2 regions of the Brevibacillus sp. JB24b genome follow, and region 1 is predicted to be linked to the other one. Evidence: riboswitches for the same ligand, from Rfam matches in the RefSeq annotation. Region 1 holds a riboswitch; the other holds the start of a gene.
What was found. Region 1 has a riboswitch for cyclic di-AMP ahead of ACQV1I_RS03690 (C40 family peptidase). Riboswitches for the same ligand answer to the same signal wherever they lie in the genome.
Positions count from the first base shown of each region.

Region 2: another riboswitch for cyclic di-AMP. It lies ahead of ACQV1I_RS22460 (CAP domain-containing protein); the one in region 1 lies ahead of ACQV1I_RS03690 (C40 family peptidase).

Region 1 is NZ_JBNVQV010000001.1:701,966-711,304, forward strand. Features, by position in the region: gene ACQV1I_RS03650 (transglycosylase domain-containing protein) at 1-171, shown strand, start outside; gene ACQV1I_RS03655 (DMT family transporter) at 265-579, opposite strand; gene ACQV1I_RS03660 (DMT family transporter) at 582-929, opposite strand; gene ACQV1I_RS03665 (TetR family transcriptional regulator) at 1,045-1,629, opposite strand; gene yhfH (protein YhfH) at 2,079-2,222, shown strand; gene ACQV1I_RS03675 (hypothetical protein) at 2,462-3,019, shown strand; gene ACQV1I_RS03680 (sensor histidine kinase) at 3,176-4,555, opposite strand; gene ACQV1I_RS03685 (response regulator transcription factor) at 4,559-5,284, opposite strand; gene ACQV1I_RS03690 (C40 family peptidase) at 5,488-5,940, opposite strand; cyclic di-AMP (ydaO/yuaA leader) riboswitch at 5,947-6,084, opposite strand; gene ACQV1I_RS03695 (LiaF transmembrane domain-containing protein) at 6,454-6,885, shown strand; gene ACQV1I_RS03700 (PspA/IM30 family protein) at 6,929-7,633, shown strand; gene ACQV1I_RS03705 (class I SAM-dependent methyltransferase) at 7,694-8,245, shown strand; gene liaF (cell wall-active antibiotics response protein LiaF) at 8,275-9,339, shown strand, end outside.
Region 2 is NZ_JBNVQV010000001.1:4,791,665-4,801,003, forward strand. Features, by position in the region: gene adhE (bifunctional acetaldehyde-CoA/alcohol dehydrogenase) at 1-1,098, opposite strand, end outside; gene ACQV1I_RS22440 (HesB/YadR/YfhF family protein) at 1,498-1,785, shown strand; gene ACQV1I_RS22445 (3-hydroxybutyrate dehydrogenase) at 1,880-2,662, opposite strand; gene ACQV1I_RS22450 (GntP family permease) at 2,732-4,114, opposite strand; gene ACQV1I_RS22455 (sigma-54 interaction domain-containing protein) at 4,443-5,837, opposite strand; cyclic di-AMP (ydaO/yuaA leader) riboswitch at 6,283-6,448, shown strand; gene ACQV1I_RS22460 (CAP domain-containing protein) at 6,454-7,269, shown strand; gene ACQV1I_RS22465 (MerR family transcriptional regulator) at 7,459-8,301, shown strand; gene ACQV1I_RS22470 (MATE family efflux transporter) at 8,407-9,339, shown strand, end outside.

The DNA.
Region 1 (9,339 bases):
TATTCGCCAATCAAATATCCTGATAAAGCAATGACCCGGCAACATGTGGTATTAAGTCGAATGAAAAAGCTTGGTTATATCACAGATAAGCAGGAACAGGATTTTTTGAAACAAAAAATAATTTTACCCACAACAGGCAATGAGCTATCCAGAGCCGCCTCGCAGTCATAACTGCGAGGTTTTTCAGCATAAAGAGGGGCAACATGTAATAGAGGCTTCCTTTCAAGGAATACGGTTTTCTTTTTACTCTATAAGAAGTGTAGGTTAAGAGACTGCTTTTAGTCCAGTCACACCGACGACAATGATGATGAGACTGATGATACGTCCTATGCTTTTTGACTCGTTGAAAAAAATCATATTTACTAGTACCGCACCGGCTGTTCCAATACCAATCCAAACGGCATAGGCTACACTTAACTGAAGATAATTAAGAGATGCGTAGAGGAGGGCAAAAGATGTACCGAACCCTCCAAAGAAAAGAACTGTATTTATTAAAGATTTATTTATACTAAACTTTTTTAAACCTATTACACCAATCAATTCAAATATTGCCGCTAGAAATACAAATAACCAACCCATAATTAAGCAACTCCTTTCCCTTGTGCGTCTTCGCCTTTATTGTCTGCAAGTTTTAATGAAATTACGCCGATGACTAGAAGACCCATAAATAGACCTTTTGCTAGACTGAATAACCCTTCAAAGATAAAAATGTCCATTAGGGCTGTACCTACTGTACCTGCTGCTGCGAAAATAGCATAAACTGTACCCGTTGGTAATGTTTCGCATGCTTTAGAGAGAAGATAAAAATCTGCAATAATAATGACACCTACGATAGCCCAGTGCCACCATGCTGTTGCCACGTTAAATGCATAAACCCAAAACAATTCGAATAAACAAGTTAAAATGACATAAATCCAAGCTTTATTCATAAACAACCATTCCTTTTTTTAAAATGTTAAATCACAAATTATAGCCCCTTTTCATATGAATGAATGTCAGTCATTTTTATTTTAAAAAAATATTGGACATACCCAATAACTTTATTTATTTTTTTAACAGTGATCTTTTGATGAAGCTATAGGTCTCCGCCTTAATGATATCCACAGTATCATCCTGATCGCGCCCTATATAAAATCGTTCAGCCGCATTTTCAACAAGGTTGATAATCATTTTTGCCATTCGTTCCACATTAATGTCATTGATGATCTCGTTATCGTTTATGGCTTTATTTAATATAATTTCAAACCAATGATAATAGGGACGGTATATCGCTTCCCATTTTTCCATTGAATAATCTATGGCAAGACCGGAATAACAAAGGACAATAATCTCTTTATATGAATCTGTTATGTTAAAGGTTTCGTCAATCACAATTTCTAAGGCGTCCCAAAAGTTTTCTTTCCCTTGGATATTTTCCTTAATTCTTTCTAAAGTAGTTGTGAGAAGATTATCTGCAATGGCTGGTATTAAAGCCTTTTTAGATGAAAAATATAAATAAAAAGTTCCTTGGGCAATTCCTGCTTTTTTTACGATATCTGAAATGGAAGTCTTATCAAGTCCTTTTTCTGAAATGACGTCAATGGCAGCTTCTAAAATTTTATTGTATTTTCCGTCAGAAATGCTAGCTATATCATTTACCTCCTCTTGTTAAATGAATGACTATCATTCATTATAAAGCAACACTAATATAATGTCAAAAAATCAATTGTATCTAAGATAATAACCATTACGTAATGAAAGGAGGAGTGGGCAAGGTAAAGATGTCTTTACATGTAGTAGCTACAATTAAAAATTTACGAATAGTAAGGTTGTTGTGGATTGTTCCTTTCCTTGTGGCGGGGTAGCTTGTTTCACCAGTCATTTTCACTACTGGGTATTATTTCTTGTATTATAACAGTGAAATTTAGTAAAAATAGTATTAATACAGAGAAAGAAAGAGTATTCGAGAGATAGGATAACTAAATAACGGATAATCGCTGTAAAATGTGCTATAACAAGATTTTTATTTGATTGCTGTTGTAGTACAATGAAGTCAACAAATCACACATTGAGCAAGAAAACATACGGAGGCGATTAACATGGAGAAAATGACTCATTTCTTTGCTACATTGGGACCAAAACAATGTGAATGCTGTGGTCAACCGATTACAGAACAAGCAGAATCCTATATGTCCGAATGCTTGGATTGCTCCGAAAAGAAGTACATCATCGTAGAAGTTTAATCAATATGCTATAAATTACCTTTTTTGGAACCCTTTCTTTACTCCATATACACACCCTTTATTAAGCCATTCTGCCAGTCAAGCAGAATGGCTTCTTTTTGTATATATATAAATTGTTTTGTGCTCCTATCGCTACTAATGCAAAGAAGCACTGAAGGCATTTTTTTTCTTTACGTTTTACTTGCACCAGTAAAAAAAACAGGGCATTCTAAGAACAGAATATGGAGAGGAGCTTTTTGATGTTTCATCCAATTATTTATGACAATATAAAAGTTGTATTAGAAGGCGCTGTTTATGACCATGATTTGGATGGCGATATTTTGGTTATAAATCGAGTAGATGCTGTTGATTTAGCCAAATTTGGACGCTATTTTCATATTCAATTTCACTTATTGTCTTCTACAGAGGACACAAACAAGCATCAGGTAACTGCTGAAATTCAGCTTTCAACGGAACTATCTGATATCGCAAGTGAGCAGTTAGAACAAACGCTCGCCGTACCGATGGGCTGTCGGATCTGTATTCATTTCGATCTATCCATGAGAGATGTGCCTTACGAATCTGAGCAGGTGATACATTTGTTAAATGATATTTGGGGACATCGGCCACATATTACACAGCAGGTAATGTTTACAGTAGATGAGCATCAGGAATTTAGATGGCCACCTGAACAATTCCAGGTACGAATAAAATTAGATTTTCATCGTAAGATCGACGAAGGTAACATTCCTGATTTGAATGAAATTGTAGAGTATTGTATTGAATCATTACGATTATTAGAGCAACGAGAGGTATAATCTGAGGTTTCAGGCTGTATCGTAGTATAGAAACGAGAATTAGGTTATGGATAAAACAACAAATACCGCATCCGAGTCACTAGCTCTGATGCGGTATTTTATATCTACTACGTTCTTAGTTGACTTATCCTTTAGAAAAAACCGGTTGGTGTTCTCCTAATCCTGTGGTAACGGCTTATCAGGAGGTGTTTTTTTCTGTTTAAGAGGTATGGTTACTGTAAAGGCACTGCCTATACCTAACTGGCTGCTCACAGTAATTTTTCCAGCATGACGTTCAACAAGTCGCTGGCAGATTGTTAATCCTAGTCCTGTACCACCACTGTTGCGATTACGTGATTTTTCAGCCCGATAGAATTTGGTGAAGATCTTAGATAAATCTTCTTCCGCGATTCCATCCCCTTTATCAATGACAGAGAAGCTCACTTCATTGTTTCCCATATCACAGGTAAACAGGATACTTCCATCAGGTTTATTATAATGTATGGCGTTATTTAGTAGATTTTCTAAAACACGTCGTAGTTTTTGTTCATCCGCTTCCATATGTAATGAATCAGAAACACGGAATTTACTAGAGAAGCTGATGGGACTTTGTTCCAGACGGGTAGCGTATTCCTCAGCGATGTTGCTGGCAAACGTTCGAATATGAATGCGAGTTAGATTGAGTGGAAAGCGACCCATCCATTGATTATGGTCCTGCAACTCATCCAATAAATTTTCCAAATCAAGTGCCTTTTCTTCTATCTTGGCCATTTGCTTCTGTATGCGCTCAAGATCGGTAACACGACCTGAAGCAATATAAGATGCATATCCTTTAATCGTGGTTAAAGGTGTACGGAAATCATGGGCAATAGCGGCCATCAATTCTTGTTGTCGTTCTTCAACAAAAGTGAGCTCTTCTACCATGTCATCGAAGTAGCGGAATAGTTGCCCAAATTCATCGGTAGATTGATAAGAAAAGGCAACATCACGTTTACCCATCTTAATTTCCTGGGTAACACGCGAAAGTTCATTAACAGGACGTAGTATCCAACGAATGACCACAATAAATAGAATAATACCTATGAAAATTAAGCTGACATAAATATACACAATGATCATGGTAACCCCTTTTGAAGAGAGGATATCATAGTCATCTGTATAAAAACGAACAACGGTCCTACCTTCTACAGGAGCACTACGATCAATGGAATACTCTGCTATTACCTTTTTCGATCCTTTGCCTATAGCATTATAGGCTTCTGAGGTTTTCGTGGTAATGGCATTGCCACTTTCATCTTCCACTACAATCGTGTACATCAAGTCTTCTGGCAACTGTTTCGTTAATTCTTTTAATTCATTGGGATCTTTAAACAAGGAACGACGAATCACTTCATTAAAGCTGACTCGCTCGGCCACTTCTTTTCCCAGCAAAAACTGCTCGTGGCGATCTGTTTTAAGCTGATCCACAATAATGTTTTGAAAGATAAAGCGGTACGCCAAAATATGAATCACGATGACAGCTAAAAAGGCGAGCAGTATTTTATTGCTGATTTTCACGAATTAGATACGCTCCCCGATAAAGACGTAACCAGTTCCCCATTGTGTTTTAATAAACGTACGTTCTGTTTCTAGTTTTTCACGTAGGTTCTTAATATGTACCGTAACAGTATTAAGTGAGCCATACCCATAGCCCCATACGCGATCATAGATTTGTTCTCGAGTAAAAACAATACCTGGATTCTCTGCTAAGAAGGTTAGCAATTGAAATTCTTTTGTAGACAAATCAATTTTATTTTCCCCTACATAGACAGAGTAGGTTTCCTTATGAATTTCCAGCCCTTTAAATTTTAAGATGGTGAGAGCTGAATTTCCTGCTTCCTTATCTAGTTGTTCATTTTGAGCAGTTAATTTTCTCAAACGGTCATAGCGACGAAGGTGAGCACGAATGCGAGCCAGCAATTCTTCTGTATCAAAAGGCTTGGTGATATAGTCATCAGCACCAATTTCTAGTCCAACTACTTTATCTACTGGTTTACCTTTTGCACTTAAGAAAATGATTGGCATTTCCCGTTCACGACGAATTTGCGCGCACAGTTCATACCCGCTCATTTGTGGCATCATAATATCAAGCAAGATGAGATTGGGGATTAACCCACTATCTAGCTTTGCAAGTGCTTCTTCTCCACTATTTGCATGAGAAACGTCAAAACCTTCATTCTCAAGGATGTCTTGGAGCAGATCGACAATCTCTTGGTTATCGTCCACAACAAAAATATGATCTTTCAAGGGAGACCCTCCTAGTTTCTACGAAATGCAATTAATTTCATCATATCATGGATAAGGGCGTCTGGCACAATTAAATATAAGGAAACATATAGCCTTATCATGTGAGCTGGTACTAATTGTAGTCAGAAAAAGCCAGAGACTCATGTCCCTGGCTTTTGTATTAAAAGGTCGTACTTCTTTTTCAGCTTCATGGAAAAAGATTTTTAGTCTTCCAATTCTGGAATTGCTACACGTTTAGCACCTACGTATTTCTTGCTCCAATAGTAGGGATCATCAAGGCTTGTCTTCGTTACTCCAATTCCTGTTTCAGAGTGAGCAAACATATTGTTTCCAATATAGATGCCTACGTGTGAGATGTTTCTGCCATTCGTGTTAAAAAACACTAAATCTCCCGGTTTTAGGTCTTCTCGATCTACTGACTCTCCCACATCGAATTGGGAAGAAGAAGAAGCTGGAAGTTTTGCACCTAAAGCCCCAAACACGTACCCGGTAAAACCGGAACAATCAAAACCTGAAGTAGATTTACCGGCTGCTTTGTAAGGTACGCCATACAAAGGATTGATGGTTTGGTCTAATGAGTCGGAAGATGCGAATACAGAACCTCCACCCACGGCTAGTAATGCAGTCATTAGTATGGAACACACAAACTTACGCAACGAAAGAGCCCCTTCCTTTTAAGCCTCCGAGGTTAGCTGATGGGTTCGGTCGAAAGGTTTCCCTAAGCTGTTTGTAATAACAGCTATTCACCCCAAAGTATGGTTCCCCCGTTTCCATTGTCTGGAACTCGGCTAATTTTCGATTTTTTTTTACAGAGAGATTAAATTCTACTTTCGTCGTTATTCTCCTTTTTTTTTTATTAAAGTTCACTTTTTCGACATATTTTTAAGTAATCTTTTTAGAGAATACCCGTCTTATCTGATTCTGATAAGAGTGTCACTTCCATTACATTCTTATAGGTAGAAACAAAGTGAAACTTCCTGTCGTTTCCTGTTGATTTAGCTGATTTCTTCTCCACTACCAGCTGAAATCTATCTTTCCTTTCACGGATGGACATTCTCTCCGACTCAGGGCTGAGGAGAAAACCATTCGCTCGCCCGTTATAGATTTTTTCAGGGTCGACTACAATAAGGTCATGAACAACAAGCGAATGAAAAAAGGAGGGAAAACACTTGCAAGGGCAATCCGGAAAAATATTTCTGGGGCTTACGCTGATTGTCGTAGGGGTACTGGTATTGCTTGACAAACTAGGGCTAGGAATCGACAGGTTAATCCCCATGTTTATCGCAGGACTGTTAATGGTCTATGGTTGCAAAAAGGTGTTAAGCGCTGGCTCAACAGGAAATAAAGGATGGGGAATATTTGTTTTCCTCTTCGGGCTATTAATGCTCTTAAATAAATTGAGCTTGCTATTTGGTTGCATGTTAGCAATTGCGATCATCTACTTTGGATTTAAGGTAATGAAAAGCCAACGACATACTGCCCAGCATGAATCAACTCCATCGATGTGGGAGAGAGAGTGGGCACAGAGTGTGTTACGAGAAGATAAGCTAGATCGTTGGGAACACGAGGTAAAGAAACGTCAACATAAGGATTTGTTTTGATTACAAAAACCAAAAAATGATAAACTCTAAGGAGGAATTCTAAATGAGTATTTTTAAAAGACTGCGTGATGTAACGGTGGCTTCCGTAAATAATGCGATTGATTCCATAGAAGATCCGGTTGTTATGCTTACACAATACATGCGTGATATGGAAGCAGAGATTGGTCGAGTAGAAGTAGCGGTAGCTCGCCAGGTGGCACAGGAGAAGAAGTTCCGCCAACAATATGAAGAGGCGAATACCTTAGCAGGTAAACGTGAGCGTCAAGTGATGCTAGCTCTTACTGAAGGCGAAGACGAATTGGCTAGACGCGCTCTATTGGATCAAAAAACTTATGAATCACGTGCACTTGAATTAAAAGAACTATTAGATTCGTCTAGTAATGCTGCTCAGCAAATGCGTGAAAAATTGGCTGAACTAAAAGAAGAATTTTATAAAATGCGTGCTAAAAAATATATGTTAATGTCCAGAGCTCAAGTAGCTCGTACACAAAAACAAGTAAATTCTTATGTAGCAGGCATGGGTGTTGAAAACGCGGCTCGCGGTTTCCATCGCATGGAAGAAAAAGTGATGCAGATGGAAGCAGAAGCTAGCATGAGCGGTATGTATGAGGACACAGAATACCATCGTTCATTGAAAAAGCTGGATAAAAAAGATGAATTAGATTATGAATTAGCAAAATTAAAAGAGAAGCTGGCAGGAAAATCCGTTGAAAATAGGGAAGAAGTAGAGTCAGCAACAAAGAACTAGATATTATTAAACACAGCAGCCCTGATTAGGGGCTGCTTTTCCCCTAGGAGGGTTTACCAGATGTCAGATTTGCTTGTGTTTCTGAGACGCTTTGTCTCACGGCCGGGACAAGTAGGGAGCGTTATCCCCAGTTCGCGTTATTTAAGTAGTCTAATGATGAAAAATGTTCCATGGGAGCAAGTAGGACATATTGCCGAATTGGGGCCAGGAACCGGTGTGTTTACACGTGCTATTCTTACACAGATGAAGAAAGATGCACGGTTTTTTATCGTGGAGCGTGATCCACAATTTCAACAAATGCTACATCATCGTTTTCCTCAGGTACCAATTTGCTCGGAAGCAGTAAGATTATCAGAGTATATGAATGAATTAAATATTCCCTCACTAGACGCCATTGTGTCTGGACTACCATTTGCTGTTTTCCCAGAACAATTGCGTAGTGACATTTTGGATTGTGTGGTCGAGTCTCTTGAACCGGGTGGGGTGTTTGTTACCTTTCAGTACTCCTTGCAACTGAAGAATGAGCTTGAATTGCGATTTTCAAAGGTTGATATTAAATTTACCCCATTTAATATCCCGCCAGCTTTTGTATATGTATGTAAGAAAAGATAAAAATCAGTTGAGAGAGGAGTAGGCTCCGTTTGAAATTTTCTCGCGTAGAAAAAATGGTAGCTGGTACCATTATCATCTTTGTTGGTTTAGGCCTCTTCCTCAATAATTTAGGGCTGATTTTTTTCAGCATTTTTTCCTTATGGCCTCTGCTATTAATTTTTTTGGGGTATCGATTTTGGAAAAGAGGAAGAAAAATTACTGGTGGTATCTTATTAACCATTGGTATTCTTAATATTTTTCAGGAATGGTTTGGCATTGCCATCCACAATTTGTTTGGCTTTATTTTTTCCCTGTTCTTTATCTACTATGGCATTCGATTAATACGTCGTAAAGGTCGAAATAAGAATGAATTTGGCCCAGACTTCACTTATACAGAAGAGAAGAAACACGAAACATCCTCTAATTCACAATCAACATCAACACCTAAGCAGGATGAGTTAGATCTTGCAATGGATGCGTTACTAAAGGAGAGACAACGGCAAAAGGCACAAGTAAACATGCAGGATGGTATTCAGTCTGAGCCGACAAGTCAAAGTCCCTTTACAAGTGAACAGAATAATCAAAAGGCAAAGAAGGAGCCGTATTCACAGGCTGGTCCTAGGATTGAAGGCGAATGCTATTCTGGCTCTTATTATTCTGATACAGGGCCTGATGAACCTATTTTTTCAAAGGACGGTGCTCAAAAAGAACAGCGTAAATCGAGCGATAAAACCTTTCATAAAAGCTTTGATAAAACGTTCTATGATCATGTTCACATTCATAATCCTCAAGATACACGCAGTTCGTTGATCGGTGATTATCGATTGATTTCAGGCCGCTTTGAGCTAAAAAATATGCGGATTTGGCAAGGGATCGGCGATGTGGTTATTGATCTTTCTCGTGCTGTGATTCCTGAAAAAGAAGGAACGCTTGTCGTCAACGGCTGGATTGGAGATGTCACGATCTATGTTCCGATCGATATGCCGGTACAGGTGATGGCAGAAGTAACTATCGGAGAATTGGAAGTACTAGGCCATCGTCAAAATGGAATTACGCGTAAAGTGATGTTGTCCACTCATAACTACGCTGAAGCTACTGAAAAAGTAAAAATCATC
Region 2 (9,339 bases), 4.1 Mb from region 1:
GAATCCTTCATCCGCATTTTTCACTTTGTAGCATGCAAGGACAGGGCTCAATTTTTCACGGGATAATGGATGATCAGCACCTACCCCTGTCAGTTCTGCGATTAGAATTTTCGTTTCAGGATCTACGTGTACACCGGCCATTTCAGCAATGACTGCGGCTGGTTTTCCCACGATATCCGCATTTACTGCGCATGTATTTTCATTTATGACCAGCTTCTCCACTTTTGCTTTTTCATCAGGTGTCAAAAAGTGACAGTTATTAGAAATCATAAGTTGTTTAACTCGTTCATAGATTGGTGCGTCAACAATTACAGCTTGTTCAGAAGCACAGATCATACCATTGTCAAACGTTTTAGATAGGATCAAATCATTTACCGCACGCTCGATTACCGCAGTTCGCTCAATATAGCAAGGTACGTTACCAGGACCTACACCAAGTGCTGGTTTACCTGTACTATAAGCTGATTTCACCATACCAGCTCCACCTGTTGCTAATACGAGAGCTGTGCCTGGATGGTTCATTAATTGTTTCGTTGCTTCTAAGGATGGTTGATCAATCCACTGAATACAATTCTTTGGAGCACCAGCTTTTATTGCTGCTTCATATAATGTACGCGCTGCTTCTGCACTAGACTTCTGTGCAGATGGGTGGAAGGCGAAGATAATTGGATTTCTTGTTTTAATAGAAATGATTGCTTTGAACATGGTGGTAGAGGTCGGGTTTGTTACTGGTGTAACCCCTGCTACTACGCCAATCGGTTCAGCTATTTCGATGATACCATTTTGCTCATCTTCACGAATGAGACCAACTGTTTTATCTTTTTTAATACTGTTATAAATATATTCTGTAGAGAAAATGTTTTTGATCATCTTGTCTTCAAAAACACCGCGTCCTGTTTCTTCATGAGCTAATTTGGCCAGATATACGTGCTTATCTAACCCAGCTAACGCCATTGCTTTTACAATGCTGTCTATTTGCTCCTGATCGTAATTAGCAAAGTCCTTTAATGCTTGGTTACCATTCTCGACCAAGGTATCAATCATTGTTTTTACTGCCTCTTCTTTTGCTTGCTCCTGCACTTTTACTTCATTGCTCATGGTTTCTTCCTCCTTATTAAATAAGAAAGCATTGTATCCACAGATTTAGTGAATTTTTTCACTTACACGTTAAAAAATAAAGCGAAAGTGAAATTTTTCACATTCTAGTTTACAAGGAACTTTTGTTATTTGATGTTAAGTAGTGCATAAAAGCAATTCCTTATAAACCACCTTGGGGCTATCTTTCTCTATTCAGCTCCTTGGTACACCCTAATCTTACTCGATAACTACGTATATGTATGTGATGTTTCTCACACGTTTGCCTGTATTTTTTTAACTAACTTTTTTAGACTTTACACTTATATCCTATCATGTTTCAATAAAAATCTGGTATGCTACATAAAAGGATACTTCTGTATCGACCAATCTCCAGATGACATGATGAAGGAGTGGCTCTCAATGTCCATTACCATTACACCACAAGCACTTGCTTGGTTCAAAAAAGACTGGGGCTTCAAATCAGGCGATTCCATTCGCTTTTTCGTCCGATACGGTGGGGGCACCAGCCTACATAAAAGCTATTCCATGGGGATTTCTAAAGCCGAACCGAATGAAATTGCACTCTCCAGTACGGCTGAAGGCATCACCTTCTTTTTTGAGCAAGATGACATGTGGTTTATTGAAGATAAAAGTATGACCGTTGATTTTAATGAAGCTTTAGAAGAAATTACATTTTCTTTCCAATAAGAAAATAGATAAAAAAGCAGGTAATAGCGAAAGGAATCCTCTGATTCTTCTTTTGTTACCTGCTTTTTCTATTGCATTCTTCGGTAAAGGCTTTTTATTGGGCAGTATATCCTCCATCAATAGCGGCGGCGATACCTGTTACTCCCTTTAATCTATCGCTTACCAGCATAGAAGCATAGTCTGCAATTTCCTCTACGGACAACAATCTCTTCTGAGGGACTAATGGGTAAATGACTTCCTCCAGTACTTTTTCTAACGGTACATTACGAGTAACAGCCAAATCCTTCAACTGATTTTGTACTAATGGAGTATCAACATAGCCGGGACACAACGCATTTACTGTAATCCCATGCACGGCCCCTTCTAATGCGGCTACTTTCGTCAGTCCAATCACTCCATGCTTGGCACTGTTGTAAGCCGCCTTTCCCGCAAATCCGATTAGTCCATTTATAGAAGACATATTTAAAATCCGACCATATCCCTGTTGTTTCATTATAGGAAACGCATGCTTAATGCCTAAAAAGGGTCCCACTAGCATGACTTTCAACAACAGCTCAAAACGTTCTGTCGGGAACTCTTCGATTGGGGACACATGCTGTAGACCTGCATTATTAATTAAAATCTCCAATCTGCCGTACTCTTCGACAACCCGCTGTACGCTGGCTGCAACCTGCTCCTCATTTGAAACATCACAGCATAAGCCGATCACCTTATTCCCCTGCTGACGTAGCTTCTCTGCTGACATCACAACCGCTCCCGCATTAAGATCAGCAATGGCGATGATCGCTCCTTCCTTGGCAAAATGCTGTGCCATCTCATAACCAATACCGCTCGCAGCCCCAGTAATTAATGCTACTCTTTGATCTAATAACCCCATTAGACATTTCTCCTATTCCTTATTATCATGGCAAAAGCCTTATCCTTATCTTTTTCAACACCCATCCCATTAGAAAATGGAAACCACGAAAGCCAGTATGAAAACCGTGACTGTCTTCAATACGGTAATGATAAAAATATCCTTGTAGGACTGACGGTGCGTAAGTCCAGTGATAGCCAATAGTGTAATAACAGCACCATTATGAGGTAACGTATCCATCCCTCCCGAAGCCATTGAAGCAATCCGATGTAGTAGCTCAGGTGAAATACCAACAGCATCTGCTAGCTCTACGTACTGTTTTCCCATTACTTCCAAGGCAATCGACAAACCACCAGAAGCTGAGCCAGTCATTCCAGACAGTACATTTACCGCTAAGGCTTCAGAAACCAATGGATGATCGCTTGCCCCCAAAATCCAGCTTTGAATGATTTTGAACCCTGGCAACGTTTTTACCACGTTCCCAAAGCCTACTTCAGAAGCTGTGTTAAAGATGGCAAGTAAAGCCCCCATTGCTGCTGTCGTAAGGCCTGTTGCCAGTTTGCTATGCACCGCTTTTACATTTATAGCTAGAGCTGAAATAACCCCTACTAGCAACGCAATGATCAAAGCCCACGAAGAAGCTACCGTCTTTACATTCTCAATCTTAAATTTTTCTTGAAGCATAGCTGGGTCGTACCAGCTATCAACTGCAATGAATCCTCTGCTTAATAGAAAATTGGTGAGGAGTACAAGCAATAAAGGTAAGATGGCCAAGGCAATATGAGGATATTTTTCAGCTTCTTTTGCTTCTGGCTCATTTTTGTGATTATCACCATATCCCTCTCCTGCTATGGCCGCCTGCTTGCGACGTCTTTCCAACCAAAGCATCCCGCCTACAAAAATCATGAAGGCTCCCACAATTCCCACAAGTGGAGCCGCATAGGCATCTGTTCCAAAGTAATTCGTTGGAATAATATTTTGAATCTGTGGTGTACCGGGCAATGCATCCATCGTGAATGTAAACGCTCCTAAAGCTATCGTGCCTGGAATCAAGCGTTTAGGAATATTCGCCTCCCGAAAAAGAGCTGCTGCAAATGGATAGACAGCAAACGCTACAACGAACAAGGAGACACCACCATAGGTGAGGATTGCACAAGCTAATACAATGGATAACATGGCTCGATTTGATCCCAGCCCTTTGACGATTGTCTGTGCGATAGAACCAGCCGCTCCGCTTAATTCCATCACTTTACCGAAAATCGCTCCTAATAAAAATACAGGGAAGAATGCCTTAATATAATTAGCTGCATTTGTCATAAATGTCTCTGTATAGCTTGGCAGTAACGCTAAGCCCGATAGGACGACAGCCAATAGAGTAAAAATGGGGGCAAATACGATAACAGGATAGCCTCGATATGCAAAAAACATTAGTAAACATAAAGACACAAGGATCGCTACGATCTCTAAAAACATAAATAATTCCCCTCTCTCATCTGACAAAAATGTGTCTATCCTCTATAAAGAAGCATGATTTATGCCATTTATTGAGCAAAAGTGTTATGTAACATTATTCCAGTCAATCTGACAGATACTAACAACATTTTCATCGTACCCAGCCTTTTACAAGCTGAACGATTTCGCATGCCGCCCCTGAGTTTAAGTCCAAATTTTCGGAAAAAAATCACGTAATAATTCGCGTCCTGCAAATACATAAAAGCTCTCCTCTTTATGAATCATTGGTTGTAAGCTGTACATATAAAAAAGTCCAAGATTCTGGACTCATTCCGGTATCTTGGACTTACTACTTCACTTGTTTTATTTGCCTGTCGATTAGCTTCTCCCACTTTTGATAGAAGCTTGATTTACTAATTCCGAGCAGTTTTGCTGCCTCTCGTTTATTTCCCCCAGCAAGTTGTACGGCCTGTTGCAACGCCTCTCGTTCAGCTTTTGCTAACCACTCCTTGAGGCTAGGAAAGCTACTCTGTAGCATGGGGCTTCCTGGTATGGATGTAGGTAACAGAATATGTTCGGCCCTAATCCACTTTCCCTCCATCATATGCATGGCACGCTCCAATACATTACGTAATTCTCTGACGTTGCCAGGCCAGCTGTGATAACGTAACAGCTCCCATACCTCTTCATCCATTCCTTTCACTACAATCCCGGTTGACTCCATCAACTGCTCTCGTATAATCTCTACCAAATATGGTAAGTCTTCCAGCCTATCCCGAAGCGGTGGTATTGTAAGGGTAACAACATGCAAACGATAAAATAAATCCTCGCGAAATTTGCCTGCTTTCATCAAAGCGATCATATCTTTATTAGTAGAAGCAATCACTCGTACATTTAGTGATAGTGGCCGACTCGCCCCGATTCGCTCTACTTCTTTTTCTTGTAAAATGCGTAAGAGCTTGGCTTGTAGAGCTAGTGGCATATCCCCAATTTCATCTAAAAGGATTGTACCTCGATCTGCTAGTTCAAACTTACCTTTTTTTCCTTTGCGTAGTGCCCCTGTAAATGCTCCCTCTTCATATCCAAACAGCTCGGACTCCAATAAATTATCCGGGATAGCCGCACAATTTACACGAATAAATGGTCCCATCGCCCTCTGACTTGCCGCGTGAATAGCATGCGCAAACAGTTCCTTTCCCGTGCCACTCTCTCCTGTAATCAGTACGGTTGTATCGCTGTTAGCAACCTTCATTGCCAGTTCCTTACATTTGTTCATTAAGTCGCTGGTGCTCACAATCTGTTCAAAACGATAGGTTGCTCTCAGCTTCCTCTGTAATTCACCTTTATAGTAATCTAATTCTTGTTTTAATCGATCTACAGTAGCAGACAAAGCGTGAAGCTGCCGCACATCCTGAAACATAACAGTTCCGAGTACCGCAATCATTTTCTCTTCCCGATAGATAGGGACACGGTTCGCTATCATCTCCCGGCCATTAATACGTTGAACCTCAGCCAGCTCTGCTAAGCCAGTTTTGGCTACTACATGCATTCGCGTATTCTCAATAACCGTCGTAACATGCCTACCGATTGGGTCAGCTATGCCGATAAAGCTCCGATATTTATGGTTCATCATCAGAATAACCCCCTCTGGATCGGTCACCACTATACATTCATATGCTTTTTCAAACACATCCTCCAATAGTTCTAAATATTCCGACGATAAAACAGAATGGAATGCCATCATTCATCCCCCTCCTAGAATGTAACAACTGATATTATCACATTTTTCTAACAACAACAAATATAAGTTTGTTTTCCTCCTGTATCCACCTCCCCTCTTCCTACATTCTTATTATTTCTAGTTTCTTACTCTAATTTCTAACATCTAGTTGATCGTTGCATAGTCCAACTCGTGCAAATTACCCTTTTATAGGAGTAAAAAAATTTACAATTCCTTCTATTTTTCATCGTTTTATTTACTTCACTCCCCTCCTAAACTTAGCAAATGTGCTTTTTTTCTTCCAACTTACCTGTTATCGCTGCCTCTATTTTCTATTATTTTGATCCAGCTTCATCCCTTTAGCCACTTGAACTCTTCCTAGTTCCTCCTTTTCTCATCAAATTTTAATAGGAATTTTTATCTACTTTTACCAATTATCTACCGCTTTTTCCTTGCTGGTAACTTTGTTATTCTGAGTTTGCCGAAACTTCCCAAGTCATGAGAAGTGCGGGGGATGACTGATGGTGTAAGGCTTATGCTAACCGCCTGGGGTGAATCGTACATAATGTCTGCGTAGGGTTGTATCCTCAATCCGAACCCGACAACTAACCTCGTAGGTAAAAAAAAGGAGCGATGAGAAGTGAAGAAAAAATGGATGTCTAAAACAGTATTTGCATTAGCAGTAGGAATGGCAGTAAGCGGTATCGCTACGTCTGCATTTGCTGCTTCTCCAGATTGCACGGTGAAAAAGTTACCGATCCAAAAAGGTACTGCTAACCTTGATCTGAATGCATTTTCTGATTTACTTAAACAGAAGCAAGGAAACTCTAAGGATTGTCTTCCTACCGATGTATTAAATAACCTTTTAAATCAAAATTCGGATAAGGGAAAATCCATCGTCGATCAATTGAAAAACATTGAAGATTGCGACATTGAATTACCTTCTAAATCAAAGGGTAAAGACAGATGGGCTGACAAAGAGACTTCTAAAAAGGATTCCGATAAAGCTTCTGTAGACGAACAGAAAAAACCTTCCATCAAAGAGCCAGTAAAAGATAACGATTCAAAAGAGAACGTATCTTCTGAAGCAAGCGCAATGGTGAACGAAGTAGTAGATATCGTAAACCAGGAGCGTGCAAAGGCTGGTCTGAAACCACTTAGCATGGATAAAGAACTATCTAAAATGGCAACAGACAAAGCAAAAGACATGGCACAAAACAATTATTTTGATCATGACAGCCCAACTTTCGGATCTCCATTCGACATGATGAAGCAGTATGACATTTCTTTCCGTACAGCTGGTGAAAACATCGCTGAGGGACAACGTTCTGCAGAAGAAGTTATGAAAGACTGGATGGGTAGCGACGGACACCGTAGAAACATTATGGATTCTTCCTTCACAAAAATCGGAGTAGGATACTATAACGGTTACTGGGTACAAGAATTCATCGGATAAACCACTTATTTCGGAATAGAGGATCAACAAAATCCCTATCCATGTTATCTCATAAAGACAGACGAAACTCCTCATTTCGTCTGTCTTTTTTTATGCTTATAGGGCTTTATTGATTTTGTATAACTGGACAAGATAATGTATTACTAGGAAACAAAGGAGAAACCTGTGTCCAAACCGGAGGAATCTATTATGAAAAATCGATTTACAATTGGCAAGATGGCTCGTATGCACCGTATCGCCGAATCAACGCTTCGCTATTATGATGAGAAAGGCATTTTTCAGCCTAAAAGCATTGATCAGAAAACACAATACCGTTACTACACAATTGATCAATTTTCTACTTTAACTTCTATTAAGTTTTTTCGCCATTTAGGTATTCCACTACAAGAGATTAAAAGATTTATGGATGAACGTACCCCCGATCTGGCTTTGGACATCCTAGAAAAACAAAGAACATCGCTTAAACAAAAACAACAGGAAATCGCCTACATGCTAAATCGCTTGGAAAGTAAGATCACAACCATCAAACAAGGCGTAGATAAACCGGATGATTCCGTCGTATTTAAAGATTTACCAAAGCGCTATATTCACTCTATAGTCGTAGAAGCAGACCTCTCTGATGAAGAGTTTGAGTATCACCTTAATACATTGCAAAGTGATCTTCAGCTTTTAGAGGTATCATTATTTGCTGGCGATATTGGTACTTCTGTGTCCAAATCCTCCATCCTAAAAGGGGAATATCAAGATTACAATAGTTTATTTATCATGATTGATGATCTTCCCGTTGATAAAGAGCGCTATGCCAGTATTCCAGCTGGTTTGTACGCATGTACCATGCATTATGGACCTTACGAACAGCTCGATCAGTCCTATGAACGCCTCCTTTCAGCAATCAGAAGGCGTAATTATGAGATTACTGATAAATCCTATGAGCTAGGCATTGTAGATTTATCTATCACCAGTGAATCCGATGAATTTGTTACTGAAATCCAAATTCCAATCCAACCCTCTACCTCCCTTATAACTGACTGATTTCAAATAAATTTATTGACTGACAAACAAAAAAATTTCTGCGCCCCCTTGAGCTTCAAGTAGCTTGAAGGTTTACAATAAGAGCTATCACAAGGAGGTCGTATTATGACAGACGCAGCAATTAAACTAAGGGAGACCCCCGTGCCAAAGCTATTCATCTCGTATCTCATCCCTTCTGTACTCGGCATGCTACTTATGTCGATTAATATTTTTGTGGATGGGGTATTTGTCAGTCGGGGGGTAGGGCCAGAAGGACTAGCTGGGGTAAACATCTCCGTACCCGCCTTTTCCATCTTCCTTTCTATCTCTCTTTGGATCGGAATGGGTGGAGCTACTCTCTATTCAGCTGCCTTGGGAAGAAATGAAGTAACACACGCTCGCCAGATTTTTACTCAATCTTTTACACTGGCAATTCTATTGGTTAGTCTAATAATGGTCGTTTGCTTAACAAATATTGAACAAATTGCCTATATTTTTGGAGCTGACAAGGCAATCTTGCCTTATGTACTTGATTATTTACGTGTGCTGTTAACTTTCGGGATGGTTTATGTATTAGAAAACATCTTGAGCATTTTTATCCGTAATGACGGAAACCCCAAGCTAGCAATGATGGGCCTAATTGTCACATCGGTCCTTAATATAATATTTAACTATATCTTTATTTTCATGATGGGGATGGGTGTAAAAGGGGCAGCCTATGCTACGATATTATCGGCTGCTATTGGTTTTTTCGTTCTACTTACTCACTTTTGTAAGAAAGGTAGCACATTGCGTTTTGTGGCCTTCCGGTTTCAGCTAAAGGAAATCGGGCAAATAGTAAATATTGGATTTCCTAGCTTTATTGCTGAGAGTACCATCGCGATCACTACATTGGCATACAACCTAGCTTTCATGAAATATCTGGGGGCACAGGGTGTTGCAGCATATGCCATCGTCAATTATATTCATGCCATGCTATTGCTATTGTTCTTGGGGGTAGGGGCGGCTCTTCAACCAATTGCAAGCTTTCATTATGGTGCAAGATTAAGTGAACGATTG